DNA from 4 places in the Streptomyces sp. NPDC021115 genome. Region 4 is predicted to be linked to each of the others. Evidence: riboswitches for the same ligand, from Rfam matches in the RefSeq annotation. Region 4 holds a riboswitch; each other region holds the start of a gene.
The links. Region 4 has a riboswitch for thiamine pyrophosphate ahead of ACH4TL_RS00425 (thiamine ABC transporter substrate binding subunit). Riboswitches for the same ligand answer to the same signal wherever they lie in the genome.

Region 1: it holds a riboswitch for thiamine pyrophosphate, as region 4 does, so the genes downstream of both, thiC (phosphomethylpyrimidine synthase ThiC) here and ACH4TL_RS00425 (thiamine ABC transporter substrate binding subunit) in region 4, are expected to answer to the same signal.
Region 2: it holds a riboswitch for thiamine pyrophosphate, as region 4 does, so the genes downstream of both, thiO (glycine oxidase ThiO) here and ACH4TL_RS00425 (thiamine ABC transporter substrate binding subunit) in region 4, are expected to answer to the same signal.
Region 3: it holds a riboswitch for thiamine pyrophosphate, as region 4 does, so the genes downstream of both, ACH4TL_RS12340 (purine-cytosine permease family protein) here and ACH4TL_RS00425 (thiamine ABC transporter substrate binding subunit) in region 4, are expected to answer to the same signal.

Annotation. Positions count from the first base shown of each region.
Region 1 covers NZ_JBIRQF010000004.1:299,754-306,896, forward strand. The annotation lists gene ACH4TL_RS15310 (metallophosphoesterase) at 1-658, shown strand, start outside; gene ACH4TL_RS15315 (hypothetical protein) at 861-1,730, shown strand; gene ACH4TL_RS15320 (maleylpyruvate isomerase N-terminal domain-containing protein) at 1,727-1,969, opposite strand; gene ACH4TL_RS15325 (hypothetical protein) at 1,991-2,446, opposite strand; gene thiC (phosphomethylpyrimidine synthase ThiC) at 2,552-4,312, opposite strand; TPP riboswitch at 4,305-4,421, opposite strand; gene ACH4TL_RS15335 (YibE/F family protein) at 4,491-5,903, shown strand; gene ACH4TL_RS15340 (SsgA family sporulation/cell division regulator) at 5,934-6,368, opposite strand; gene ACH4TL_RS15345 (DUF5326 family protein) at 6,754-6,966, opposite strand; gene ACH4TL_RS15350 (cupin domain-containing protein) at 7,115-7,143, opposite strand, start outside.
Region 2 covers NZ_JBIRQF010000009.1:222,040-229,182, forward strand. The annotation lists gene pknB (Stk1 family PASTA domain-containing Ser/Thr kinase) at 75-1,991, opposite strand; gene ACH4TL_RS27010 (SRPBCC domain-containing protein) at 2,112-2,570, opposite strand; gene ACH4TL_RS27015 (thiazole synthase) at 2,617-3,360, opposite strand; gene thiS (sulfur carrier protein ThiS) at 3,477-3,677, opposite strand; gene thiO (glycine oxidase ThiO) at 3,674-4,900, opposite strand; TPP riboswitch at 4,899-5,012, opposite strand; gene ACH4TL_RS27030 (NAD(P)/FAD-dependent oxidoreductase) at 5,221-6,453, shown strand; gene ACH4TL_RS27035 (Rv2175c family DNA-binding protein) at 6,577-6,942, shown strand; gene thiE (thiamine phosphate synthase) at 7,041-7,143, shown strand, end outside.
Region 3 covers NZ_JBIRQF010000003.1:518,957-526,099, reverse strand. The annotation lists gene ACH4TL_RS12345 (APC family permease) at 1-577, opposite strand, end outside; gene ACH4TL_RS12340 (purine-cytosine permease family protein) at 659-2,074, opposite strand; TPP riboswitch at 2,057-2,152, opposite strand; gene ACH4TL_RS12335 (triphosphoribosyl-dephospho-CoA synthase) at 2,165-3,046, opposite strand; gene ACH4TL_RS12330 (IlvD/Edd family dehydratase) at 3,140-4,846, opposite strand; partial or broken gene ACH4TL_RS12325 (LuxR C-terminal-related transcriptional regulator) at 4,925-5,110, opposite strand; gene ACH4TL_RS12320 (hypothetical protein) at 5,114-5,290, shown strand; gene ACH4TL_RS12315 (response regulator) at 5,317-6,021, opposite strand; gene ACH4TL_RS12310 (sensor histidine kinase) at 6,057-7,143, opposite strand, start outside.
Region 4 covers NZ_JBIRQF010000001.1:106,329-113,471, forward strand. The annotation lists gene ACH4TL_RS00405 (hypothetical protein) at 1-533, shown strand, start outside; gene ACH4TL_RS00410 (LOG family protein) at 568-1,692, shown strand; gene ACH4TL_RS00415 (ABC transporter ATP-binding protein) at 1,698-2,741, opposite strand; gene ACH4TL_RS00420 (ABC transporter permease) at 2,757-4,370, opposite strand; gene ACH4TL_RS00425 (thiamine ABC transporter substrate binding subunit) at 4,466-5,539, opposite strand; TPP riboswitch at 5,535-5,638, opposite strand; gene rlmN (23S rRNA (adenine(2503)-C(2))-methyltransferase RlmN) at 5,736-6,842, opposite strand.

The sequences.
Region 1 (7,143 bases), on a different contig from region 4:
CGTCATCGACCTGGTGATGCAGCTCTCCGCCGAGGCCGCCGCCGCGGGCGGCTACTGCAAGGCGCTGATGGGCAATCACGAACTGCTCCTCATCGGCGCCAAGCGGTTCGGCGACACGCCCGTCAACTCCGGCGCCGGCACCGCCTCCTTCCAGGCCGCCTGGCTGCTCAACGGCGGCCAGCGCACCGACATGGAGCGGCTGGAGGACCATCACCTCCAGTGGATGTCCCGGCTGGACGCGATGGCCGAGGAGGACGGGCATCTGCTCGTGCACTCCGACACCACCGCCTATCTGGACTACGGCGACTCCATCGAGGCCGTCAACGACAGCGTCACCGAAGCGCTCCAGCGCAGTGACGCGGACGAGTGCTGGGACTTGTTCCGCAAATTCACCAAGCGCTTCGCCTTCCGCGACGAGGACGCCGGACCGATGGCCGCACGCGAATTGCTCGGCGCCTACGGCGGGGAGCGCATCGTCCACGGGCACAGCCCGATCCCGTATCTGCTGGGCGAAGTCGGCTCGGAGGACGGCGAGGACGACGGCACGCCCGCGGTCGAGGGCCCGCATGTCTACGCGGACAATCTCGCGGTCGCGATGGACGGCGGCATCACCATGGCCGGAAAACTGCTGGTCGTCCAACTCCCGCTCGGCGTCTGAGGGCGACATGAGCGGGATACGGGCGCGCACGCAAGCGGACGGAGGGCCCCACCGGGGCTGAGCAAATCACGAAACTTGCTGTCTCCTCGCGCCGGATCGGCTCTACCATCGGTTTATCCGTCGCAGGCTCTCCTCCGTTTCCGGCCCGACTGCCCGGCGAAAGCCGGACACCAAGGCCCTACGGAGTATCGGGGGATGCACCATGAAAAGCGCTCCGCACCTGTTCGCCGAGGACCGCCCGGAGTTCGAGCGAGTTCTCGACGAGGTGCTGCGTACCGCGGACCACCGACCGGATCTGAAGGGCATAGGACAGCGGCTCACCGCCGAGCAGCTGCGCTCCATGGCGCTCAGCGCCTCGGCCGCCATCACCGCGTGCGCGGCCGCCGAGTACCAGGACTACGTGCTCGCCCGCACCAAGCTGCGCGAGCCCGCCCCGCCCCTGCCGATCCCCGGGGCGCGGGAGGACGACGGCGACCACGAGCACTCCGCCGGTTTCACCGGCGCCCTCCTGGACGCCTCCGGAGCGGGGCTGGTCCCCATGCTCGCCGTCCTCGCCCCGGTACTGGCCGGAACCGCCGCCATCATCTTCCTCCTCGTCGGCTATGTGCTGCACGTCCTGGACCCCGCGCCGTCCATCTCCCAACCGATGATCACCGCGGGCTGGTTCTTCGCCGCGCTCACCGCCGCGGGCATCCTGCTCGCCGCCGTCGGCCTCCTCATCACCGCCCTGCGCAACGGCTCCAGCGCGATCCGCGGCGAGGCCCTGGCCGAGCAGCTGGAAGAGGTGGACCGCACCAGAGAGGCATGGCGGCAGGCCCTGCTGGAACGGGGCGTGCTGCCCTTTCTGCGCGAGGCGCTGACCAATCCGTCGGCCCCCACCCCATGGACCGCGCCGACCCACACCTCATCGGCCTACGTCCCCGGCCACTCCGAGGCGGGCCGCACCCCCCACCTCGGCTACAGCCGCCCGGGCTTCAGCACCGACGACGAGGGCCCCAAGGCCCGCCCCCGCTACAGCAGCCCGGACTACACCAGCCCCGAATACGGCGGCCCGGAGAACCAGCCGGACTAGCCGGCAGCCCACTCCGCCCGCGCGGCCCACTCCCCGAACGTGTCCCCGGGCCCCGGGGCGACCTGGTCGTCCGTCAGGGCCGACACCAGATGCGCATGCCCCAGCAGCACATGCCCCACCAACTCCCGCACCGTCCACTCACTGCACGGCGTGCCGAGCGCCCACTCGTCGTCCCCGATCCCGTCGAGGTGCTGGGCGAAGCGCTGATTGGCGATGCGCAGGGCGCGTAAGTTGTCCATGGCTGCTCAGATAGGAGGCCGTCACCTGTTCCGTTCGGCGGCCCGACCGATCTCCACCTTCTGCGGGGCGTCACGCGGGAAGGTCCACACGTGGTGGCTGGTGCTGACCGCGGTCAGGCAGGTGTCGTCGAGGGATACCTCGGCGAACGGGTCCGACTCGGAGCACACCGCGAGCCACTCCAGGGTCCGCCGGCCGTCGTCCCGGGTCAGGGCGACCCAGCCGATGCTGCCGTGGGCCGCGGATTCGCCTCCGAAGGCGCGGTATCCGGCATAGCGGCACGATGCGAGGACCAAGTCGACGTCCAGCCAGTGGTGGGCGGTCCACTCCGTGGCCTGAAGGACCTCCTCCGCCCGCGACCAGCCTTCGGTCGCCCAGAACCGCATCACCGACAACCGACCGTCCCCGAAGACGATCACGTCACCGTCAGGCGCCTGTCCATCGCGCCACCGCCGTTGAACGTCCGCGTCGGTCCCCATGCGTCGCATACTGCTTTGCCGGACGGGACGACCGCCACCTGGCGAAGCCGCCGGGCCCCGGAAACAGCGTTCCCGGGAGCCCGGCGGCCAGATTCCGCGATCGGGTCAGTCGGCGATGGGCAGGTAGACCCGGTTGCCCGCGGCCGCGAACTCGCGGGACTTCTCCGCCATTCCGGCCTCCGCCTCCGCCTCGTCCATCGCGTCGCCGTGCTCGCGGCGGATGTCGTGGCTGATCTTCATGGAACAGAACTTCGGCCCGCACATGGAGCAGAAGTGAGCCGTCTTGGCGGGTTCCGCCGGGAGCGTCTCGTCGTGGAACGAGCGTGCCGTGTCCGGGTCGAGGGCCAGGTTGAACTGGTCCTCCCAGCGGAACTCGAAGCGCGCGTCGGAGAGCGCGTCGTCCCAGGCCTGGGCGTCGGGGTGGCCCTTGGCCAGGTCGGCGGCGTGGGCGGCGATCTTGTAGGTGATGACGCCGGTCTTCACGTCGTCGCGGTCCGGCAGCCCCAGGTGCTCCTTGGGGGTGACGTAGCAGAGCATCGCCGTGCCCCACCAGGCGATCATCGCGGCGCCGATGCCTGAGGTGATGTGGTCGTAGGCGGGCGCGATGTCGGTGGTGAGGGGGCCCAGGGTGTAGAACGGGGCCTCCTCGCAGATCTCCTGCTGGAGGTCGACGTTCTCCTTGATCTTGTGCATCGGGACATGGCCCGGGCCCTCGATCATCGTCTGGACGCCGTGCTCCTTGGCGACGCGGTTGAGCTCGCCGAGCGTGCGCAGCTCCGCGAACTGGGCCTCGTCGTTGGCGTCGGCGATGGATCCGGGGCGCAGTCCGTCACCCAGCGAGTAAGTGACGTCGTACGCCGCGAGGATCTCGCACAGCTCCTCGAAGTGGGTGTAGAGGAAAGACTCCTGATGGTGGGCCAGGCACCAGGCCGCCATGATCGAGCCGCCGCGGGAGACGATGCCGGTCTTGCGGCGGGCGGTCAGGGGGACGTACGGCAGCCGTACGCCCGCGTGGACCGTCATGTAGTCGACGCCCTGCTCGGCCTGTTCGATGACGGTGTCCTTGTAGACCTCCCAGGTCAGCTCCTCGGCCTTGCCGTCGACCTTCTCCAGCGCCTGGTAGAGCGGCACCGTGCCGATGGGTACGGGGGAGTTGCGCAGCACCCACTCGCGGGTGGTGTGGATGTTGCGGCCGGTCGAGAGGTCCATGACCGTGTCGGCGCCCCAGCGGGTCGCCCAGGTCATCTTCTCGACCTCCTCCTCGATGGACGAGGTGACGGCGGAGTTGCCGATGTTGGCGTTGACCTTCACCAGGAACCGCTTGCCGATGATCATCGGCTCGATTTCCGGGTGGTTGACGTTGGCGGGCAGCACGGCCCGGCCCGCCGCGATCTCCTCGCGGACCACCTCGGGGGAGACGTTCTCGCGGAGCGCCACGTACTCCATCTCGGCGGTGACCTCGCCCCGGCGCGCGTAGCTGAGCTGGGTGGCGGACCCGTCGCGGGCCCGGCGCGGCTGGCGCGGCCGTCCGGGGAAGACCGCGTCGAGGTTGCGCAGGCCCCCGCGGGGCGCGGTGTGTTTGAGGCCGTCGTCCTCGGGCCGGAGCGGACGGCCGGTGTACTCCTCGGTATCGCCTCGGGCGACGATCCAGTTCTGCCGCAGCGGCGCGAGGCCGCGGCGGACGTCGGTGTCGATGTGGGGGTCGGTGTACGGACCGGACGTGTCGTACAGCGTCACGTCCTGGCCATTGGTGAGGTGCACGCGGCGAACCGGGACCTGGATGTCCGGGCGGGAACCCGTGACATATCCCTTGTGCCAGCCGAAATCGGCAGCGTTTTCGCGCATGTGTGCATCCTGCTGAGTCATGAGACCCACTCCCTACGCCGGCATTACCCGGTAACAGGTTCAGCGGTCGGCGCAGCTGTCGCGTCAGCGCCCTCTCAGCCCGGTGCTCCGAGCTCCCGCGATTGCAAAGGTGCCCCCACGCTAACGGTTTCCCCGCGTACCTGAACAGGGGGCCTCGCTCTCTTGCGATGATGCGACGGTGACCGCGACACAGCAGGACCATCCGCCCGAGCAGCCCCACGCGTCCGGCCGGCCACCCGGCCACACCCACTCGCACGGCCACAGCCATGCCCATGCGCACGGTCCGGCGGCGCCCGTCTCCGCGCGGCTGCGCAAGGTCATCGCGGTGGTGCTCATCCCGTTCGCCGTCGCCGTCGTGGCCGGTCTTGTCGCGCTGTGGCCGGGTGGCTCCGAGCACACAGCGCAGGGCCGCAGCGGGCTCGGTTTCGACCAGGAGACGGTCGCCGGGCGGGTGGTGAAGGTGGCGGAGGTCGACTGCGCCGACGTCAACGCGCAGCCGCAGGCACCCACCGAACCGGGTCAGCAGGGCGGCGCCACGAACCCCGGCGGCGCCACGGGCGGCGGGAGCGGCGGCGGCAAGAGCGTCTGCGAGAAGGCCACCATCGAGGTCACCTCGGGCAAGGACAAGGGCCGCACCTTCCCCGAGATCGTCCAGCCGAACGCCTCACGGAAGTTCAGCGCCGGGCAGGAGGTGAAGCTGAGGTACGCGCCCCAGGCGCCGAAGAACCTCCAGTACTCGGTCTCGGACGTGGACCGCTCGTTCCCGATGGCCCTGCTCGCCGGGGTGTTCGCGCTCGTGGTCGTGGCCGTCGGCCGACTGCGCGGCATCTTCGCGCTGGTGGCGCTGGCCATCAGCTTCGGAGTGCTGACGCTGTTCATCCTCCCGGCGATACTCCAGGGCTCGAATCCGCTGGTGGTGGCGATCGTCGGGGGCAGCGCGATCATGCTGCTCGCGCTCTACATGTGCCATGGGCTGAGCGCCCGGACGTCGGTCGCTGTGCTCGGCACCCTGGTCTCGCTGCTGCTGATCGGGGTGCTCGGCTCGCTGTTCATCGGCTGGGCGTCGCTGACCGGCAACACCGACGACCAGACGGGTCTGGTGCACAGCCTCTATCCCGACATCGAGATCAAGGGACTGCTGCTGGCGGGGGTGATCATCGGTTCGCTGGGCGTGCTGGACGATGTGACGGTCACCCAGACCTCGGCGGTCTGGGAGCTGCGGGAAGCGGACCCTCGCGGCGGCCGCCGCAAGCTCTACGCGGCCGCGATGCGCATCGGGCGGGACCACATCGCGTCCGTCGTGAACACCCTGGTGCTGGCGTACGCGGGCGCCTCGCTTCCGCTGCTGCTCCTCTTCTCGATCGCGGACAGCGGGGTGGGAACGGTGGCGACGAGCGAGATCGTCGCGGAGGAGATCGTCCGCACGCTGGTGGGCAGCATCGGGCTGGTCGCCTCGGTGCCGGTGACCACGGCGCTGGCGGTGCTGGTGGTCTCCGCGGACCACACGCCGGACGACGGCGCGGGCAGTGGCGGCGGAGCGAGCGGTAACGGCCGGGGCCGCGGACGGCGCCGTAAGACACGCGCACGCTGACCGACTACGCGTAGCGGTTACGTACCGGCGTTACGCGTACCGGTCCTCGGCCAGGATGCGGTCCAGTTCCGCGTCGAGATCGCCGACCGGATCGCAGGCCGCGGGCTCCTCGCCGAACGGGACGAGCCGGTCCGTACGGTCCAGGAAGGCCACCAGCGGCGCCGCCCCGGCCCGGAACAGGGCCCTCTCGGCCCCCACCTGAAGCCTGATGAACACGTCCGAGAGCCCTTCGGGCGAGGCCGGTGCGATCCGCACATCGCCCTCGCCGGTGGGTTTGCTGAGCCCGTCCAGCAGCAGCTCACGGGCGAAGGCCCAGCTCACCGGCGCGTCGCCGGGCAGGTGGAAGGTGATCTCGACCGCGTAGGGATCGCCGCTGTCGTACGACAGCTCGACCGGGATCCGGAAGGACAGTTCCTGCGAGACCAGAAAGGTCATCGTCACTTCCGCCTGGACTGTGTCACGCATGTCACGCATCGTTCGCCGCCCCGGGTAGTTCAGACTTGGCCGACTCTGGAGCGTAGCGACTCGATTGCGGGGCGGAGTCGCTTTGCCTCATGTGAGGGAACGGAAATGGCCAGTGTTGCCGTGGTGGAACCCACGGGGCCGGGCGACGCCGGCCCGGTGCGCGGGCGATCAGGGCCGGTTCAGCGGCCGTGTCGATGTTCGCTGTCGTCAACAGGCACCCCCGGGGTGTTGTTGCGAGGCAGACGCCGAGATGGGGAACGTCGCGGACTCGCACTCTAACCACAGTGGTGCCGCGGGGCCGATGTTTGGCTCCGCGGTATCCCTCGCGCGGCGTACCCGCCGCGCGCGGGGCAGCGGGGTCACCCGCCGCGGGACCCGCCGCGGATCACCAGTCGTTGCGCGACGAGGAGGTGAACTTCCGTACGACGTAGATCAGACCGCCGATCAGCGCGACAAGCAGCAGCGCCTTGAAGAGCAGGCCGATGACGAAGCCCACCACGCTCGTGATCAGCCCGCCGAAGACGGCGATGACGAGAACCGGCACCGCGATCCATGTCACCCACCACGGCAAGCCCTGGAATATGTCCTTCGCGGCCACGTGTGATCCCTGCTTTCTCCGGCTGGTGGGGCCGGTCCATGAACACCGGTCCCCCTGCCCTCGATGCTAGGGCGGGCAGGAAGCGGACGGACGGCTTCCATCCCCCGTCCGCCCCTGACCGTACCCGTAGGGGACCGGAGCGCTCCCGTCAGCTTTCCGGGGGAGAGAACACCACCA
Region 2 (7,143 bases), on a different contig from region 4:
CCACCCTCGCCGACGGCCCTGACATACGGCTTACACGGCTTTGACACCGACCACGCCACGCCGGGCGGGGAGGGTCAGAAGACCCCGCCCTTCACGGTGATGGTGATCTCGCTCCCCTTCGGCGCCTTGTCGCCGCCCGACACCGACTGGTCCTTGACCGTGTCGCCCGGGAACAGCAGCGGCTTGTCGACGTTCACCGTGAAGCCCGCGTCCTCCAGCTGCTGCTTCGCGTCGTCGATCTTGTCGCCCACGACGTCCGGGACCTCGATCATCTCCTGGCCCTTGGAGAGGGTGAGGGTCACGGTGTCGCCCTTGGCGCCCTCGGTGCCGGAGGGGGACTGCTCGGCGATCGTGCCCTTGTCCTCGTCCGAGAAGACGCCGCGCTCGGCGAACTTGACCTTGAAGCCCGCGTCGCTCAGCTCGGAGCGGGCGTCGGACGGGTCGTCGCCGGTGACGTCCGGGATGCTGATCTTCTCGCCCTTGCTGACCCGGATGTTCACGGGCGTGTCGGGGCGGCGTACGGAGTCCGGGCCGGGGGTGGTGGAGAGCACCGAGTCCTGGGGGGTTTCGGTGCTGAAGTCGCGCGTGATGGTGCCCACCGTCAGACCCGCGTCGGCGATCTTCTGCTTGGCCTCGGTGAGCGGTCGGCCGACGACGTTCGGGACCTCGGCGCGCGGCGGCCCCTGGGAGACGTGGATGGTGACGGTGCCGGTGGAGCGGATGCGCTCGCCGACGCCGGGGTTGGAGCTGATGACCTTGTTCTTGTCGACCACGTCGCTGTAATCCTGGACGACCTTGACGTCCAGACCGGCGCTGTGCAGCTTCTTCTCCGCGTCCGTGCGGGTCATCTTCAGCACGGACGGCACATTGGTGAACTGCCCGGCGCTGATGTACCAGACCCCGGCGCCGATGCCGAGCGCCAGCAGCACGGCGGCGACGATCGTCACCACGCCGCGGCGCGGCATCCGGCGGCGCTGCCGCGGGGGCTCGGGCGGGTCCTGGGGGAGGTCCAGGCGGCTGGTGTGGTGCAGGTCGTCCTGCTGGGCCGCACCGGCGGGCCGGGGGATCACCGTCGTACGGTCCTCGGAGCCGCCGCCCGGCGCCTCCTCGTGGGCCTGCGGCGGTACGGCGTCCAGCTGGGCGTCGGTGAGGGCGGCCCGCGCGGTCCGGACCTGGCCGAGGAGCGCGACGGCGTCCGTGGGCCGCAGGGCCACGTCGCGCGCGGTGGCGGAGGCGACCAGCGCGTCCAGCTCCGGGGCGACCTCGGGCGCGGCGACGGACGGGGGCGGGACGTCCTGGTGGAGGTGCTGGTAGAGCACCTGCGCTGGGGTGTCGCCGCCGTGCGGCTTGGAGCCGGTGAGCATCTCGTACAGGACGACACCGCACGCGTAGACGTCGGCGCGGGTGTCGGCCGTACCGTGCTCGATCTGCTCCGGCGCGAGGTAGGACACGGTGCCCAGGACGGACCCTGTGGAGGCGCTGGTGTTGGTGTCCACGGCCCTGACCAGGCCGAAGTCGGCGACCTTGACCCGGCCGTCGTCGCCGATCAGGACGTTCTCCGGCTTCATGTCGCGGTGGACGAAGCCCGCGCGATGGGCGGCGCCGAGGGCGGCCAGGACCGGTTCCAGGATGTCCAGGGCGGCGCGCGGCTGGAGGGCCCCGCGCTCGCGCAGCACGTCCCGCAGGGTGCACCCGGCGACGTACTCCATGGCCAGGTAGACGTGCGCGCCGTCCGTGCCCTGGTCGTACATGCCGACCACATTGGCGTGCGCGAGTCTGGCGACGGACTTGGCCTCGCGGATGAAGCGGTCCACGAAGGCGGTGTCCGAGGCGAGGCTCTGGTGCATCACCTTCAGGGCGAGCACGCGGTCGAGCCGCGTGTCGACGGCCCGGTAGACCGTCGCCATCCCGCCCACGGCGATGCGCGCCTCAACGCGGTAGCGGCCGTCGAGCACCTGCCCGACAAGGGGGTCCTGGAGCGTCGTATCCACGAGAGTGCAGTCTACGATCCGTCACCGACGCGTTGGACCGGTGCCCGGATGTCCGGTACGTACTGCGACAGAACGGTGACCTGTGCGTAGACCGTTCCCAGCCCCCAGCCCCGGGCGGCGTCAGTTGTGGGAGGCCGCGGCCAGGGCGGTCAGCTCCTCCAGGGCGGAGGTCCAGGCCAGGGCGGCGTACTCGGCGTGCTTGGCCTTGGCCTCGTCGGGGAGGTCGAGCGCGCGGATGCCGGTCTCGGCGAGGCGGAGGCGGGTGCCCGCGCCCTCCGGGGAGAGCGTGAACTCGACCACGGTGGTCTGCCCGGGCCCGAGCGGGGCGCGGTCGGGCGCATGGGCCAGCCGGAAGCGGAAGAGGGCGTCCGGGACCGCCCGCTCGACCTGGCCGTGGAACTCACCGTGCTCGTCCCAGCGGAAGCGGACGGTGCCGCCGGGGCGCGGATCGATCTCGCAGCCGCCGGGGGCGTACCAGGTGCGGATGTGCTCCGGAGTGGTCAGCACCCGCCAGACGCGGTCGGCGGGGGCGGGGACGTAGATCTCGCGCTCGATCCGGTCGGCCACGGTCACGGTCACGGCGACCACCTCCGCCTCCCACGGTATGCCGGTCCGTTTCAGCCCGTTACGCGAACGCGGGCCGCTCCGGGTCGAGCGCGGCCAGGCCCTCCGCGGGGGAGGACGCCTCGGCGAAGTGGCGGCGGGGGATACGGCCCGCCCGGTGCGCCAGCCGCCCCGCGGCGACCGCGTGCCGCATGGCACCCGCCATCAGCACCGGCTCCTGGGCGCGTGTCACGGCCGAGGCCAGCATGACGGCCGCGCAGCCCAGCTCCATGGCCAGCGCGGCGTCGGACGCCGTGCCCGCGCCCGCGTCGAGGATCACCGGGACCCCGGCGCGCTCGGTGATCAGCTGGAAGTTGTGCGGGTTGCGGATGCCGAGGCCGGAGCCGATCGGCGAGCCCAGTGGCATGATCGCCGCGCAGCCGACGTCCTCCAGCTTCCGGGCCAGCACCGGATCGTCGTTGGTGTACGGCAGGACCGTGAAGCCGTCGTCCACCAGGGTCTCGGCGGCGTCCAGCGTCTCGATGGGGTCGGGGAGGAGGGTGCGTTCGTCGGCGACGACCTCCAGCTTCACCCAGTCGGTGCCCAGCGCCTCGCGGGCGAGCCGGGCGGTCAGCACGGCCTCCCCGGCGGTGAAACAGCCCGCGGTGTTGGGCAGCGGGCGGATGCCGTGCCGGTTCAGCACGGACAGCACCGAACCCTGCACCGTGGGGTCGAGGCGGCGCATCGCGACCGTGGTCAGCTCGGTGCCGGAGGCGATCAGCGAGCGCTCCAGGATGTCGAGGCTGGGCGCGCCGCCGGTGCCCATGATCAGGCGGGAGCCGAAGGTCGTACCGGCGATGGTGAGCGGATCGGCGCCGGTGAGGACCTCGTCGAGGGTGGTGGGCTGCGACGTGGCGTGGGACGTGGCGTGAGACATGGGGTTCAGCCTCCTTGGACCGCGGTGAGGACCTCGACGCGATCGCCGTCGCCGAGCGGGGTCGCGGGCCACTGGCCGCGCGGGACGACCGTCTCGTTGACGGCCGCGGCGACGCCCGAGGGCGCCTGGGTGAGGGTCGCGACGACCCCGTCGAGGGTGGTGCCGTCGGGCAGCTCCCGGGGCTCGCCGTTCACGGTGACGGTCATGCGGTGTGCTCCTGTACTGCGGCTGCCGCTGTGGTGGGAGGCGCGAAGCGCCGAGGGGAGAACGGGCGTGCCTCGGGCGGGAGTTCGCCACGGTGAAGCGCCTCGGCCATGACATCGCCGGTGATCGGGGTGAGCAGGACGCCGTTGCGGTAGTGGCCGGTGGCCAGCTGGAGGCCCGGCAGCGCGGTCGGGCCGAGCAGCGGGGCGTTGTCGGGAGAGCCGGGGCGCAGCCCGGCGAGGGTCTCGACGAGCGGCAGTTCGGTGATGCCGGGCACCAGCTCGTGCGCGTCGCGCAGCAGCTCGTACACCCCGCCCGCGGTGACCGTGGTGTCCCAGCCCAGCTCCTCGGTGGTCGCGCCGACGACCAGCTCGCCGTTCTCGCGCGGGACGAGGTAGACGTGCCCGCCGCGCACCACGGCGCGCACGGTCCTGGACAGGAAGGGCGCGTACGGGCCGGGCACCGACAGCCGCAGCACCTGGCCCTTGACCGGGCGTACGGGCGGCAGGACGTCCTCGGGGACGCCGGGGAGCCGTCCGCTGAGGCTGCCCGCGGCCAGCACGGTCTGCCCGGCGGTCAGCCGGGTGCGCGCACCGTCGGCCAGCTCGGCCCCGGTGGCCCGGCCGCCGTCGCGGTCCAGCAGCAGCCGCTCCGCGCGGACGCGGTGGAACACCACCCCGGCGCGCTCGCACGCCGTCAGGAGCGCCGCCGCCAGCCGTCGCGGGTCGATCTGGTGGTCGCCGTCGACGCGCAGGCCCCCGCGCACGCCCGGCGCGAGCATCGGCTCCAGGCGCCGGCATTCGCGTCCGTTCAACCACTGGGCGTCAAGACCGAGCCGCTGCTGGAAGGCGTGCAGCTCGCGCAGATGGGCGCGGTCGTCGGCGTCGAGCGCGACGGAGAGCGTGCCGCAGGTGCGGAAGCCCAGGTCATGGCCGCTCGCCTGCTCCAGCTCCGCCACGAAGGACGGATAGCGGCGCGCCGAGTCCAGATTCAGCCCGAGCAGGGTCTGCTCGCCGTAGTGCAGCTCGGTGACGGCCGCCAGCATCCCGGCCGCGACCCGGGCGGCCCCGCCGCCGGGCGCGGCGTCCGCGAGGGCGGTGCGCAGGCCCCGCTGGGCCGCCCGCCAGGCCGTGACGAGGCCGATGATGCCGCCGCCGATGACGAGGACGTCGTACGGCGCTTCGTCGGCGGTCGTTCGATGTGGTGTGTGGGGTGGCGTGTGCATGGGCTGGTCGCCCCCTCCCTTCGCCGGCATGACCCGGATCAGGTTCGTACGGTCGGAGGCCGCGCCAGCCTCCCTCTCAGCCCGGTGCGCCCGGGCTCCCGCGAGTGCTCTGTCCCGCCACCCTAGTACGCGCCCCGAATCGCCCGGAAGGGAGCGTCCCGGGCGGCGTCGGCCGCCGGGCCCGCGGCGCGCCCGTACGAAGCGGCGTCCGGCCCGGCGTCCGGCCCCTCGGGCTGTGCCCGAGATCTCGTCGTGCGCTCTGCGGTCCGCCCCACCTGCCGCAATACAGTGATCGTGTGAGCGATGAGACGACGAAGACGATGGCGTCCTCGGCGGGTGGCGGCGGACAGCGGGTGGTGATCGTCGGCGCGGGCATGGCGGGCGTGCAGACCGCCGTGGCGCTGCGGGAACAGGGCTGGACCGGGGAGATCCTGCTGCTGGGGGCCGAGCCCCATCAGCCGTACGACCGGCCGCCGCTGTCCAAGGCCGTGCTGCTCGGCAAGGCCGAAGGGTCCGCGTTCGACGTGGACTTCGCCGCGCTCGGCATCGGGCTGCGCCTCGGCGTGCCCGTGACCGGGCTGGACACGGCCGGGCGGACGGTCGAGACGGGGTCCGGGCCGGTCCGCTACGACGTCCTGGTGATCGCCACCGGCGCCGAGCCGATCGCCCTGCCCGGCAGCGAGGACGTACCGGGCGTCCACCTCCTGCGCACCCTGGACGACGCCGAGCGGCTGCGCCCGGTGCTCGCCGGGCAGCAGGAGATCGTGGTGGTCGGGGCGGGCTGGATCGGCGCGGAGTTCGCGACCGCCGCCCGCGAGGCGGGCTGCGCGGTGACGGTCGTCGAGGCCGCTGACCGGCCGCTGGCGGGCGCCCTCCCGGCGGAGGTCGCCGCCCATATGACCGGCTGGTACGCGGACTACGGCGCCACCCTGGTCACCGGCGCCCGGGTGACCGCGCTCGACGCCAACGGGCTCCAGCTCGGCGACGGCACCCGGCTGCGCGCCGGTGCGGTGGTCGTCGGCATCGGGGCCCGGCCCGCGACCGGCTGGCTGGCCGGTTCGGGCATCGCGCTCGCCGAGGACCGGTCCGTCGCCGCCGACGAGGGACTGCGCACCTCGGCGCCGGACGTGTACGCGGTCGGCGACTGCGCGTCCTTCCCGTCCGCCCGCTACGGGACGCGGCTGCTGGTGCACCACTGGGACAACGCGCTCCAGGGGCCGCGGACGGTCGCCGCCAATGTGGTCGGCAGCCGGACCGCGCACTTCCCCGGCCAGGTCTACGACCCGGTGCCGTACTTCTGGTCCGAGCAGTTCGGGCGCTTCGTGCAGTACGCCGGACACCACTCCGACGCCGACGAGCTGGTCTGGCGGGGCGACCCGGACGGCGCCGCCTGGTCGGTGTGCTGGCTGCGGGACGGGGCCCTGGTCGCCCTGCTGGCGGTCGGCCGTCCGCGCGATCTGGCCCAGGGCCGCAAGCTGATCGAACGCGGCGCCCGGCTGGACCGGACCCGGGCCACCGATCCTTCGGTGCCGCTGAAGTCCGCCGTTCTGTGACCCGCCGGTACGCCCCGGCGGGTGGGGGCGCGGGGCCCGGCGGGACCGGCGGGCCCCGGATCCGGCGGCCGCACGGCGGACGCCCGGCTACCCACTGTCAGTCCCAGATGGCAGGCTTGTTCCGTGACCGAGATTGACGCAAAGATCGATGCTCTCGTCCCCGCCTGGCTCACTCTCCCCGACATCGCCGACCGGCTCGGCGTCGAGGTGACTCGTGTGAGGCAACTGGTCAAGGAGGGCCAGCTGATCGCGGTGCGCCGTGGCGAGAACAGGGTGCTCCAGGTGCCCGAGGACTTCATCGGTGACGGAAAGGTCGTCAAGGGCCTCGTGGGCACCTTGACGCTGCTCAAGGACGACGGCTTCAGCGACGAGGAGATGCTGGAGTGGCTCTTCACCCCCGACCCGAGCCTGCCGGGCACCCCGGCGCAGGCGCTGCACGAGAATCGCGGCACGGAAGTGAAGCGGCGCGCGCAGGCGCTCGCCGTCTGACGCCGCCCGCCGTTTCCTGAACCACCACCTGGCGTGCGGACCGGGGCCCGACGGCACCCCCGGCCCGCACGCCGCACGACCCGGGGGGAAACCCACCCATGACCGCACGTGAGCAGCTGGCCGACGCCCGCCTCTACCTGTGCACCGACGCGCGCAAGCGCCAGGGCGACCTGCCGGAGTTCCTGGACGCCGTGCTGGGCG
Region 3 (7,143 bases), on a different contig from region 4:
CCGACAGGAACAGCGCGACGATCGTGAGCACTGGGACGACGACCTTGAACACCGACACCAGGTTGTTGAGCCGGGCGAATATCCGCACGGCGAACCAGTTCAGCGCGGTGAGCACGACGCTCAAGCCCACCGCCACGCCGAGGCCGGGGAGGGTGAGGTGGCCGCCGTCGTAGATCCCCGGCAGATAGTGCGCGGCGTACTGCATGATCGCGCTGATCTCGGCGGCCGTGCCGCCGACGGACAGCACGACGGACCAGCCGACCATCGTGCCGACCAGCCGCCCGCTCGCGTACAGCGGCCACCGCACGGTGCCGCCGCCCTCCGGGCGGGTGGCGCCCAGCTCCACCATGACCAGGGCGATCAGGGCGCACAGCGCGCCCGCCGCGATCCAGGACAGCAACGCGGCGGGCCCGGCGGTCTGGGCGGCGTACAGGGCCGCGAACAGCCAGCCGGAGCCGAGGATGTTGGAGAACCCGATGGCGGTCAGGCCCCAGAAGCCGAGGTCCTTGTGGAGTCTGCGCTCCTCGGCGAGCACCGCCGGGGCGGCGATGGACTCCGCTGGCTGGTTCTGCGGCACGTGGCACGTCTCCTCGGGTGGTGCGGGATCATACGAGAGCCCAGGGTGCCACGCGCCCCGCCGGTCCCGGTGCCCGCGTCGTCAGCGGGCCGTGCGACGCCCGAGCCTGAGCGGGACGTAGATGAGGAGCGCCGCGAGGAAGGCGGCGTAGTACGCGAGGTCGGCGCCGTGCAGCGCGGCCGCCACCGGGCCCGTGTACAGGCCGGTGTCCATGAAGGGCACGGCGGCGGCGAAGGCGGCGCCGAACGCCAGGAGCGCGGGCCACCACGGCTGCGGGCGGGCGCGCTCGGCGGCCAGGTCGACCGGCGCGCCGCCCCGGGCGCGGGCGCGGGCGAACCAGTCGACGGCCACGACCGCGACGAAGCCGGGAATCCAGTAGCCGACGAACAGCAGCACGTTCTGGAATCGGGCGGTGGTGTCGGCGGCGTGCATCCACAGCACCAGCGGGAAGCCGAGCGCGGCGGCGAGGGCCGCGGCCAGCGGGCGGGGGATGCGGACACCGGCGGTCTGGAGGGCCAGGGAGCCGCTGTAGTCGTTCATGGCGTTGCTGCACAGCGCGGCGAGCGCCACGGCCAGCAGCCCGAACGCGCCGAGCGCCCCGCCGCCGAGCGCCGTCTCGACACCGCGGGCTGTCTGGTCGGTGAAGACGGAGGCGCCCCACAGCCCCAGCGTCTGGACGGCCACGAAGGACACGGTGACACCGAGCAGGGTGCACCAGAACATGCGGGTCCGGGAGGTGTCGCGGGGCAGATAGCGGCTGAAGTCGCTGGCGTACGGCGCCCACGACAGCGCCAGGCTCAGCGCGATCGTGCTGGTCAGGACGAAGGCGCCGACGCGGTCCGCGCCATGGGCCGACCCGGTGGCGGCGGGGTGGACACCGTCGAGCAGCTTGACGGCGAGGGCGGCGAAGGCGGCGGCGAGGACGAAGGTCATCAGCTTCTGCATCCGGTGGATGGCCTCGTAGCCCAGCACCCCGAGCACCCCCTGGGCGGCCATCATGATCAGCACGCCCAGCCAGAACGGCAGCCCGCACAGCCGGGCCAGCGCGTCACCGCCGAACAGCCCGATGAGCGCGTCCCAGGCCACCGACGACAGCCACTGGAGGACGCCGGGCACGCCGACGGCCCGGCCGAACGCGAGCCGCGCCAGCGGCAGCTGCCCGGCCCCGGTCCGGCTGCCCCAGGTGCCCAGATACGCGGTGGGTACGGCACCGATGAGGGTGCCCAGGACGACGGCGGCCAGCGCGGTGGCGAAGTCCAGGCCGAGGCCGATGCCGACGGTTCCGGTGAACACGCCGGTCATGGTCAGGTTCGGGGCGAACCACACGGTGAACAGGCGCCCCGGGCCGCCGTAGCGGTGACTTTCCGGGACCGGCGCGATACCGCGCGCCTCGACGCGCAGATCGCCGGGCGCGGAGGGCATCCGCCCGTCGAAGACGGATTCCGCGCCGAGGGGCGCCGGATCAGTGGCAGCATGCGGCCGTGGCATCGATGACATCCCTCCGCCAGTGCTAACTGGTTCAGGTTCGACGGGTGTGATCTCAGCCCCCGCGTGGGGGCACCCCGTGTCCGGTGGAGCGCCCCCAGGCTAACCCCTCATGCCGGGGGCCCGGTCCCGGGGGCCGGTCCCGGCCGCTGCCGGGAGCGCGTCCAGGAACAGCGCACCGGCCAGCAGTGCGGCGCTCCCACGTGGTGCGATGCCCGTCTCGCGCAGTTCGGCGTCGAGGGTGGCGAGGGCGGCGGCGCCCCGGTCCGTCGCGGTGCCGCCCGCCTCCAGCACACCGCGCGCCCCGTCCTGCACCCGCCGGAGGGCGGGCGGCCCGGCCTGGTACAGCGGCCCGGTGTCCTGGAGGGTGCTCATCACGGTGAGCAGCGCGTCGAGGCGGGCCTGGGTCTCGGTGGCGCCCGCGGCCCGGGCTGTGGCCAGGGTGTCCAGGGCGCGGCGTACGTGCGGGAAGGCGGCCCGCGCCTCGCCGCGCGCGCCCGCCGCGCCGTAGGTGGCGGACACCTGCGAGCCCGCCGATGGCCTGCGCGGGGCACGGCGGTCGGCGTGGGCCGCGAGCTCGCGGGCGGTGGCGGTCAGTTCCCGGGGCGTGGCGCCGGGTGTCAGGGCGGCGGCCGCCACCAGCAGCCCCAGCACCCACAGCGCCCCGTGGTGCACACCGCCGGTGGCCGGGCCGCCACCGGCCCGCGCCATGGTCCACTCGGCGCAGCGGCCGATGGCGCCCAGCTCCTCGCGGAGCGCCCGGGTCGGCTCGCCGGGGCGCCGCGCGGCGGCGGCCATGGCCGCGAACCCGGGCGCCAGCGACTTGGCCGACCAGCGCAGCGCGAGCAGATCGGTGCCGGTGGCGCGGGCCTGGAGGTCACGGGTGTCCGCGAGGCCCGGTTTGGGGGTCAGCTCCGCCTGGGAGATCAGGGCTCGTACGGCGGTCTGCGCCAGTGCGTCGTCCGTGGAGCGCGTCGTGGGCATGCCCGGAGGCTAGGCGGCGGACCTTTCCCGGGCCTGGGTCCTTCCTGTGATCCCGCTGTGGGGCCCGGTGCCACGCCCTTAAGCGCGACGCCCTCAGTGCGACTCCCTGGCCACGTACGATCCGCGGGTGCCGGAGAGGAAATCGAGCCCCGCGCCGCGGTCGGCCTGTTCGACGTGGTCACGGTAGATCTGCTCCCATCCGCTGGTGGCCGGTGGCGCGGCGGCGGTCACCGGTTGCCGTGCGGCGAGTTCGTCGTCCGGTACGTCCAGCCTCAACAGCCGCCGCTCGACGTCCAGTTCTATCCAGTCGCCGGTCCGTACCAGGCCCAGCGGGCCGCCCGCCGCCGACTCGGGGGCGATGTGCAGGACGACGGTGCCGAAGGCGGTGCCGCTCATCCGCGCGTCGCTGATCCGCACCATGTCCCGCACCCCGGAGCGCAGCACCGCGGGCGGCAGCGGCATGTTCCCCACCTCGGGCATGCCGGGGTAGCCGCGCGGCCCGCAGCCGCGCAGGACCAGCACATCGGACGCGTCGACCTCCAGCTCCGGGTCGTCGATGCGGGTCCGGAAGTCCTCGATCCCGTCGAACACCACGGCGCGGCCCCGGTGGCGCAGCAGCTCCGGCGTGGCGGCGGCGGGCTTGATGACGGCCCCGTCGGGACAGAGGTTGCCGCGGAGCACGGCGAGCCCGGCGTCGTGGGCGATCGGGTCCCGCGCGTCGCGTATGACGGTGAGGTCGGCGCTGGAGCGGCCGGACAGCTCCTCGGTCAGCGGGCGGCCGGTGATGGTGACGGCCGGTTCGAGGTGGTCCCTGATCTGCCCGAGGACGGCGTCCAGTCCACCGGCGCGGTGGAAGTCCTCCATGAGGTGGGCACCGGCGGGCTGCACATCGGCGAGCAGGGGGATGCCACGGCCCGCGCGGTCGATGTCGTCCAGCCCGAAGTCCGCCCCGACCCGGCGGGCGAGGGCGAGGAGATGGACGACCGCGTTGGTGGAGCCGCCGATGGCGGCCACCGCGCGCACCGCGTTGCGCAGCGCCTCCGCCGTCAGGATCGCGCTGGGCCGCAGGTCCTCGCGCACCATGGCGACGATGCGGTTGCCCGCCGCGTGGGACAGCTCCAGCAGCCTGCTGTCGGGGGCCGGGAGCCCCGCGTTGCCGGGCAGGGCCATGCCCAGTGCCTCGGCGGCACAGGCCATGGTGGAGGCCGTGCCCATGGTGTTGCAGTGCCCCCGGCTGCGGATCATCGCCGATTCGGCCCGGCGCAGCTCGGAGCGGGCCATCCGGCCCGCCCGTACCTCCTCGCTCAGCTCCCACACCCCGGTGCCGCAGCCCAGCGGACGCCCCTGCCACGAGCCGTTGAGCATGGGGCCGCCGGTGACCATCAGGGTGGGCAGATCGACCGACGCGGCCCCCAGCAGCAGGGACGGTACGGTCTTGTCGCAGCCGCCGAGCAGGATCACACCGTCGACGGGGTTGGCCCGGATCAGTTCCTCGGTCACCATCGCGGCGAGGTCGCGGAAGAACATCGCGGTGGGGCGCAGCAGGGTCTCCCCGAGCGAGGGCACCGGGAGCTCCAGCGGCACCCCGCCGGACTCCCATACGCCCCGTTTCACATGGTCGGCGATCTCGCGGAAGTGGCTGTTGCAGGGTGTGAGTTCGGACCAGGTGTTGCAGATGACGATCTGGGGGCGTCCGTCGAAGGCGTGGTCGGGGAGGCCGCGCCGCATCCAGGCACGGTGGATGAACGCGTCGCGGGACTCACCCTCGTACCACTGCCGCGACCGGTGCGTGCCACTCATACGAACCTTCCGATCTCTCGACGATCCGTGCGGGGGAACGCTGCCCACTACCGGTGTGTTTCAGGCCCCGGGCGCACGTCAGGACCGTCGGTGCGCGTCCCTGAGATAGTGCGGCACGGCGGCCACGCGCCGGTCGGTGCGGTCGGTGGGGGCCAGTCCGAGCTTGGCGAAGATGCTGCGGATGTGCTTGTGCACGGCGCCTTCGGTGACGACGAGCCGTTCGGCGACGGCGGTGTTGCCGAGCCCTTCGGCCATCAGTGCCAGTCCGTGGTCCCGCTGGTGCTGCTGTCCGCCGGTTTCCTGCACCGCCCGTGGCCCGCGGGGCCGCCGTGGCTGGCGCCGGTGGTGGCGGTCGTGGTGGCGGGCATCGCGTTCCTCACCGTCGAGCTGCCCACCCGTCGGGCGCTGCGCACCCCGCCCGCGTACGCGCTCGCCCGCGCCTGACGACGGGGCCGGGGCCGGGGCTACCGTCACTCGCTCTGGCAGATCCCGTTCTCCCAGGCCCAGGCGGCGATTTCGACACGGTTGCGGGCGGCGAGCTTGCGCTGCACGTTGCCGAGGTGGGTCTTGACGGTGGACAGGGTGACGAAGAGGTCGGCGGCCACTTCCTCGTTGGTGCGGCCGCGGGCCACCCGGCGTACGACGTCCAGTTCGCGCTGGGTCAGCGGCTCGGTCAGCGCGTCCGAACGCCCGCCCCCTCCAGCGTGCCGGGCCTCGGAGGGGGCGGGGGCGCGGCGGTGGGGTGCCATCTGTGCGAGGAGGCGGACGGTCACCGAGGGCGAGATCATCGAGTTGCCCGCCGCGGCGGCCCGCACCGCCTCGGTGAGCAGTCCAGGGGCGCCGTCCTTGAGGAGAAAGCCGCACGCGCCGTTGCGCAGCGCGCGGTAGACGTATTCGTCGAGGTCGAAGGTGGTGGCGATGAGGACGTTCAGCGGGTCGGGGACATCGGGCCCGGCGAGCAGCCGGGTGGCCTCCAGTCCGTCCAGCCGGGGCATGCGGATGTCCAGCAGGCAGACGTCGGGGCGCAGTTCGCGGGCCTGGTCGACCGCCTCGGTGCCGTCGGCCGCCTGGGCGACGACCCGCATGTCGGGCTGGGAGTCGATGATCATGCGGAACGCGGCACGGACCATCTCCTGGTCGTCGGCGAGAAGCACCCGGATCGTCATACCCGCCATGATCGCAGGCGCCCCGGCTCCCGTCCGGTGGAACCCTAGGCGTCGTTCAGCGGGAGGACGGCGAGGACGTGCCAGCCGCCGCCGCCCGGTCCCGCGGTGAGTCGGCCACCGGCCCGCTCGATCCGCTCGGTGAGGCCGACCAGGCCGTAACCGCCCCCGTTCCACGGGCCGCCCGGCTCCGCGCGGGCGGCCGGTGCGGCGCAGCGGCCGTCGTCGGACACCGACACCTCCAGTTCCTCCGGGGTGCCGGGGCGCAGCGTGACCCGTACCTCGGCCCGGGCGGCTCCGGCGGCGTGCTTGCGGACGTTGGTCAGCGACTCCTGCACCACGCGGTGGACCGCGGTGGTGATCTCGGGCGGCAGGGGACGGGCGGTGAGCCGTGGGTCGAGGGTCAGTTCGGCGGTCGGGCCCGCCGCGCTGAAGTTCCGGGTGAGGTCGCGCAGTCCGGTCAGGCCGCCGGTGGGGCTGGTGGCGGCGGGCGCGGCGGGGTCCCGCAGGCTGGAGACCATGGCGCGCATCGATCCGAGCGCCTGCGATCCGGCCTGCTCGATATGGGCGAGCATCTGGTCCAGATCCTCCGGGGACTGGGTGTGACCGGCCGCCGCGGTGAAGCGCGCGGCCTTGGTCTGGGCGACGATCGCGGTGACGTGATGCGCCACGAAGTCGTGCAACTCCCGTGCGTGTTCGAGGCGCTGGGCCTGGAGGATGGCCTCGCGCTGCCGGACCCGCAGCGCGTCGTACAGCCGCAGGCACAGCCCCAGCACCACCATGAACGGCACGCCGCCCGCCCCGATCAGGCCGATCACCTCTTTGATGTGCTCGCCCCGTTCGGCGATCCGCAGCGGGAGGACGACCGCGGCGAAGGCGGGGAGCGCGGACAGCGGGGCGGCCATCAGCGGGGAACAGCGCCGCACGGCGCGGGTGACGAGCCACAGCAGGGCGCACAGCTCGATGAGTCCCGGGGTGTTCTCGGGACGCCGGGACAGCCCGGTCTCCACCAGCGTCAGCGCGCACGAGGCGGCGGTGGCGAGCACGGTGGCCCGGGCGAGGAGCCGTTCCGGCACGGCCAGCGCGGCCAGGCACAGCGTCCCGGACACCGTCGTCGCCAAGGCCACGGACGGA
Region 4 (7,143 bases):
TGGTGTCGCTGTCCGGGGGCTTCGGCGGCAGCACACCCGAGGTGCTGAGCGGCTGGGTCCTGACGGTGGCCGGGCTGATCCTGGCCGGGCCGGGGCTCGTCCACGGCTGCGGCGGGCTGCTGGCCCTGGGGCGGCCGGGCCCGCTGCGACTGCTGTCGGGGCGGATGCTCCAGCAGGAGGCGGGGCTGATCGGCCGTCCGCTGGGCGTGCTGTGCGCGGTCGCCGCCGGGCTGTACGGGGCGCTGCGGCTGCACGCGGCGGCCCACGGTCACTCCGGCGCCCGCGCCTTCGGTCCGCTCACCGACCTGGGCGTGGGCCTGGTCCTGATGTGCGCGTTCACCACGGTGCTCACGGCGGCGCTGGAGGCGCGCGGCGCGCGGCGGCGCACCACGGCCGCGCTGCTGCGCCTCGGCGCGTCGGCCCGGCTGCTGCGGGGCGCGGCCGCGCTGCGCGGTGCGGCCCTGCTGCTCCTGCTGGCGCCGGTGGCCTGGGGTGTGGGCGAGTTGACGACGATGCCGTTCACCCATCGCTGACCGCACCGGCGTTCGATGTGATTAGCATGACGCCGTGCAGACCGATGACGCAGACACCACCGCACCCGATGTCGAAATAGAGTCGCTGGAGGAGTTCGACCAGGTCGTCGCCCGCGGCACGCTGGCCGGATACCGGGTCCAGTCCGTCGATCTGACGGCCCGTACGTCCGCGCTGCTGTCCACCGACGCCGACCGGGCGGTCTTCCTTGGCTGCCCGATGGAGCCGGAGGCCGCCGCGCGGGTACGGGCGCAGGGGGCGCTGGTCTTCCCGCCCGTGCCGGACCTGCCGTTCGACCCGTACCGCGGCACCCTCTACACCGCGGCCGAGCTGTTCGAGGGCCTGGCCGACGGCGCGGACGGCTACGCGGGCACGCCGGACGCCCTCGCGTACGCCTGGTACGAGCGGACCAAGGCCGACGGCGACATCTTCTCCTCGATGCTGCGCTCCATCCACGACGACGCGGTCTCCGACGCCCTCGACGAACAGCTCACCGGCGCCCGGGTGGTGGGCGTGATGGGCGGGCACGCGCTGGAGCGCGGCTCCGAGGGGTACGCGGGCGCCGCCCGGCTCGGGCAGGCGCTGGCGCGGTCCGGGCTGACGGTCGCGACGGGCGGCGGCCCGGGCGCGATGGAGGCCGCCAACCTGGGCTCGTACACGGCACCGCTCCCGGACGCGGCGCTGAAGGAGGCGCTTGACCTCCTCGCCGGGGCGCCCTCGTTCCGCCCGTCGGTCGGCGCCTGGGCCTCGGCCGCGTTCGCGGTGCGGGAGCGGTGGCCGGACGGCGGCGCCTCGGTGGGCATTCCGACCTGGTTCTACGGGCACGAGCCGCCGAACGCCTTCGCCTCGCACATCGCCAAGTACTTCGCCAACGCGACCCGCGAGGACGGGCTGCTGGCCCGGTCGAACGCGGGCGTCGTCTTCCTGCCCGGCGCCGCCGGAACGCTTCAGGAGATCTTCGACAACGCCACGCCGAACTACTACGAGTCGCGCGGTGAGCCGACCCCGATGGTGCTCGTGGACCGCGACCACTGGACGCGCCGCCTGCCCGCCTGGCCGCTGCTCGAAGCGCTCGCGGAGGGGCGGTCGATGAAGACCCGTATCGCGCTGGTGGACTCGGTGGACGAGGCCCCGGACGCCCTCGCCTCCCTGACGGGCTGAACGTTCTACGGCGAACCCAGCACCACCACGTCCGCCGCGTCGAAGGCCACCCCGACCCGGTCTCCTGCCTCCGGGGCGTCCCGCAGCGCGCAGGACGCCTCCAGGCGGGGCCCGTGCTCCGGCTGGAGGACGACCGTCACACGGTCGCCGCGGAAGGTGCGCGCCGCGACCGTACAGGGCAGCCCGTCCGCGGGGGCGGTGAGCCGTACCCCGGCCGGTCGGACGAGCAGCCGCACCGGGCCGCCCGGCCGGGATCCTGGCGGCACCGGCAGCTTGCCCCAGGGGGTGTCGGCGATCTCGCCGTGCACGGTCGCCCCGACCACGTTGTCGAAGCCGAGGAAGCGGGCGACGAACTCGTTCGCCGGGTGCTGCCACACCTCCAGCGGGGTGCCGGACTGGGCGATCCTGCCGTCCTCCATCACCACCACCCGGTCGGCGAGCGCGAACGCCTCGCCCTGGTCGTGGGTGACGGCGAGGACCGTGGTGCCCAGCCGCGCGAACAGCTCCCGCAGCTCCATGACCAGCCGCTCCCGCAGCCCTCGGTCGAGCTGGCCCAGCGGCTCGTCCAGCATCAGCAGCCGCGGCCGGGGCGCCAGCGCGCGGGCGAGCGCGACGCGCTGCTGCTCACCGCCGGACAGCGAGTCGACGGCCCGCCGCTGAGCGCCGGGCAGCCCGACCAGGTCCAGCAGTTCGGCGACGCGGCGGTCCGCCTCCGCGCGTCCCGTCCCCCGCATCCGCAGCCCGAAGGCGACGTTGCCGCCCACGTCGCGCTGCGGGAACAGCTGATGGTCCTGGAACATCAGCCCCACCCCGCGCCGGTGGGTGGGTATGCCGCGCTGATCGCGGCCCCCGAGCCACACCCGGCCCGAGGCGGCACGCTGGAGTCCGGCCACCACGCGCAGCATCGTGGACTTGCCGCTTCCGCTCGGGCCCAGCACGCACACGGTCTCGTGCTCGGCGACGGCCAGGTCGACGGCGTCGAGCGCGTCATGGCGTCCGTACCGGACGGACACCCCGTCCAGGCGCAGCAGTGGCGTCGGCGGCGTCATCAGGATCCCCCCATGTCAGAACTCCCCCGAGCGGTCGGTGCGGATGCGCTCCAGGACCAGCAGGGAGCAGGCGCACACCAGCATCAGGATCGTGCTCAGGGCCATAGCCTGCCCGTAGTTGAGCTGTCCCGCCCGGCCCAGGAAGCGCGCGACGGCCACCGGGAGGGTGGGCAGGTCGGGGCGGGCGATGAAGACCGTCGCCCCGAACTCGCCGAGCGAGACGGCGAACGCGAAACCCGCCGCGACCGCCAGCGCCCGCCCCACCAGCGGCAGATCCACCTCGCGCCAGGCGCGCAGCGGGGACGCGCCGAGCACGGCGGCGGCCTCCCGCAGCCGGTGATCCACGGCCCGCAGGACGGGCAGCAGGGTGCGGACGACGAACGGCACGCCCACCAGGGCCTGCGCGAGCGGGACGATGAGCCAGGAGGCCCGCAGATCCAGCGGGGGTTCGTCGAGCGCGATGAGGAAGCCGAAGCCGACGGTGACGGCGGAGGTGCCCAGCGGCAGCATCAGCAGGGCGTCGAAGCCGCGGACGAGACGCCCGGCCCTGCGGGTGAGCGCGGCGGCGGCGAGACCGCCGACGACGACGGCGAAGAGGGTGGCGACGGCCGCGTACTGGAGGGAGTTGCCGATGGCGTCCACGGGGGCCACGAAGAAGGTGCCGCCGCTGTCGGCGGCGGACTGGAGCGCCTCGTAGTACGTGAACCCGTAGCCGTCAGGCCCGTGGAGCGAGCGTTCCACCAGCACCGCGAGCGGCAGCACGATCAGCAGCGCCACGACCGCCAGCACCCCCGCGAGCAGCCCCCACTGCGCCGGGCCCTGGGGGCGGCGCGCGGTCCGGGCGGCGTCGACGAGCCGCAGGGCACCCTCCCGGCGCCGTACGGTCCAGGCGTGCAGGGCGAGCACGGCCGCGACCGCCGCGAACTGGACGAGGGTCAGCACCGCGGCCGTCGGCAGGTCCAGCAGCTGCGCGGTCTGCCGGTAGATGGCCACCTCCAGGGTGGCGTAGCGCGGGCCGCCGAGGATCTGGATGACGCCGAAGGAGGTGAACGTGAACAGGAAGACCATCAGCGCGGCGGCGGCCACGGCGGGCCCCAGCGCGGGCAGGGTGATCCGGCGCCAGGCCGCGAGGCGGCTCGCGCCGAGCACCCGCGCGGCCTCCTCCTGGCGCGGGTCGAGCTGCGCCCACAGCCCGCCGACGGTGCGGACGACGACCGCGTAGTTGAAGAAGACGTGGGCCAGCAGGATCGCCCAGACGCTGGTGTCGAGCCGTATCCCCCACAGCTCGTCCAGCAGCCCGCCGCGCCCGAGCAGCCCCAGGAACGCGGACCCGGCGACGACCGTCGGCAGCACGAACGGCACGGTCACCACGGCGCGCAGCAGCCCCTTGCCGGGGAAGGCGAAGCGGGCGAAGACATACGCGCCGGGCAGCGCGACCGCCAGCGTCAGCCCGGTCGACGCGGCCGCCTGCCAGCCGGTGAACCACAGGGTGTGCAGGACGGACGGGTCGCCCAGCACCTCGGGTATCCGCCCGAGCTGCCACCGGCCGCCGGTGCGCAGCCCGCGGGTGACGATCGCGGCCACCGGATACGCGAAGAAGACGGCGAAGAAGGCGAGCGGCACTGCCATCAGGGCGAGCCGCACGGCGGCGCCGCGCAGCCTGCCGCGACCGGCCGCGGGCTCTGGCTCTACAGAAGCCGCGGGCTCTACAGAAGCCGCGGGCTCTACAGAACGAGCGAGGACCATGCCTTGACCCAGGACTCACGGTTCTCGGCTATCTTCCGCGGCGGCAGGGTCGCCGGATCGGCGATCTTGACCCCGTACCGGGTGAAGACCTCCGGCAGCTTCGCGCCCTCGCGCACCGGATTGACGTACATGTTCAGCGGTACGTCCTCCTGGAAGCGCTTGGTCAGCAGGAAGTCCAGCAGCGCCTTGCCCCCCTTGGTGTTGCCCGCGCCGTTCAGCAGCCCGGCGAACTCCGTCTGCCGGAAGCAGGTGCCGTCCGCCACCCCGGTCGGGGCCTTCGCGGGCTTCGACTTCGCGTCCGCCACCTCGGCGGGCGGGCTGGAGGCGTAGGAGACGACGAGCGGCTTGTCGCCCTTGGCGCCGCCCGCCGAGCCGGAGAACCGGTCGTAGTACGCCTGCTCCCAGCCGTCGACCACCTCGACGCCGTTGGCCTTCAGCTTCTTCCAGTAGTCCTTCCAGCCGTCGTCGCCGTAGCGGGCGGCGGTGCCGAGCAGGAAGGCGAGACCGGGCGACGAGGTGGCGGCGTTCTCGGTGACCAGCAGGTTCTTGTACGCGGGCTTGGTCAGATCGGCGAACGACCTGGGCGGTGCGAGCTTCTTGCGCGCGAACCAGGCGCGGTCGTAGTTGACGCAGATGTCGCCGTAGTCGACCGGGGTGACGCGGTGCTTCGCCCGGTCGGGCTGGAAGGCCGCGGGGACCTTGTCCAGGCCCTTCGCCTCGTACGGGGTGAACAGGTCATTGTCGAGCGCACGCGAGAGGAGGGTGTTGTCGACGCCGAAGAACACATCGCCCTGCGGATGGCTCTTGGACAGGATCGCCTGGTTGACGGCCGCCCCCGCGTCACCACCGGCCTGCACCCGCACCTTGTAGCCGGTCTTGCGGGTGAACTCCTTGAGGACCGCCTTGGACGCCGCGAACGAGTCGTGCGAGACCAGGGTGACGGTCTTGGAGTCCTTGCCGTCCGCCGCGCCCCCGCCGCAGCCGGTGAGCACTCCGGTGCCGAGGGACCCGACGAGGGCGGCGGTGACGGCACGCCGGAGATGGCTGTTCATGGTGAGGCTGACTCCCTACGCCGGTATGACCCGGATCAGGTTGGAGGGTCTGCGGCCGTGCCGCACTCTCAGCGCTGTCGCGCTCCCCTGTCGGAATGTTCACTTGTCCGTCGTCGCGGGACGGTGGTACGCCGGTGATGCGAAGGCACCGTATCAGCCGGTGGCCGGATCAGCCCGTGGTCGGATCGGCCGGTGGTCAGCGCTCCGTGGCCGCCAGCTGGCCGCACGCCCCGTCGATCTCCTGCCCCCGGGTGTCCCGGACGGTCACCGGCACCCCGTGCGCCTCCAGGGCCGCCACGAACGCCCTCTCGTCCTCGGGCCGGGACGCCGTCCACTTGGAGCCGGGCGTCGGGTTGAGCGGGATGAGGTTGACGTGCACCCGGTGGCCCTTGAGCAGCCGCCCGAGCAGATCGGCGCGCCACGCCTGGTCGTTGATGTCCTTGATCAGGGCGTACTCGATGGAGATCCGGCGGCCGGACTTCTCCGCGTACTCCCACGCCGCGTCCAGGACCTCGCGCACCTTCCAGCGGGTGTTGACCGGCACGAGGGTGTCGCGCAGCTCGTCGTCGGGCGCGTGCAGGGAGACCGCGAGACGGCACTTGAAGCCCTCGTCGGCGAACCGCAGCATCGCCGGGACCAGCCCCACCGTCGAGACGGTGATGCCGCGCTGCGACAGACCGAGGCCGTCAGGCTCGGGGTCGGTGAGGCGGCGGATCGCGCCGATGACCCGGTTGTAGTTGGCCAGCGGCTCACCCATGCCCATGAAGACGATGTTGGACAGCCGGGCCGGGCCTCCGGGGATCTCCCCGTCCCGCAGGGCCCTCATCCCGTCGACGATCTGGTGCACGATCTCGGCGGTGGACAGATTGCGGTCCAAGCCCGCCTGGCCGGTGGCGCAGAACGGGCAGTTCATGCCGCAGCCCGCCTGGGAGCTGATGCACATGGTGACCCGGTCCGGGTAGCGCATCAGCACGGACTCGACCAACGTGCCGTCGAAGAGCCGCCACAGGGTCTTGCGGGTGGTGTCGTCGTCACAGCTGATGTGCCGCACGACGCTCATCAGGTCCGGCAGCAGCCCGGCCGCCAGCTTCTCCCGCGCGGCGGCCGGTACGTCGGTCCACTGGGCGGGGTCGTCGGTGTAGCGGGCGAAGTAGTGACGCGACACCTGACCGGCCCGGAAGGGCTTCTCCCCGAGGGCGGCGACAGCCTCGCGGCGCTCGGCGGGCGTGAGGTCGGCGAGATGCCGCGGGGGCTTCTTGGCCCCACGCGGCACGGCGAAAGTGAGTTCTCCGGGCTTAGGCATGGTTTTCCCAGTGTCGCAGATCAATTCCCGTGACCTGCGGCGGACGATTGTGACTCCTGTCGGCAGTGGTCGTCATCTGTCGTCGTTGATCCCCCTCGGACGGCCCACAGACGGCCCGAGCCTTCCCCACTTCCCCAACCCACCACCCTCCCCAGCTCCCATCCCGTCGCCGTCGTCCCACACACCGTGGAGCAGGCGTGGTTCAGGGCGTCAAGGTGGAGCGCGCCACTGTACGAACGACCTTGACGCCCTGGGCCGCGTCTGCTCGGCTCTGCCTGGGACGACGGTGACGGGATGGGAG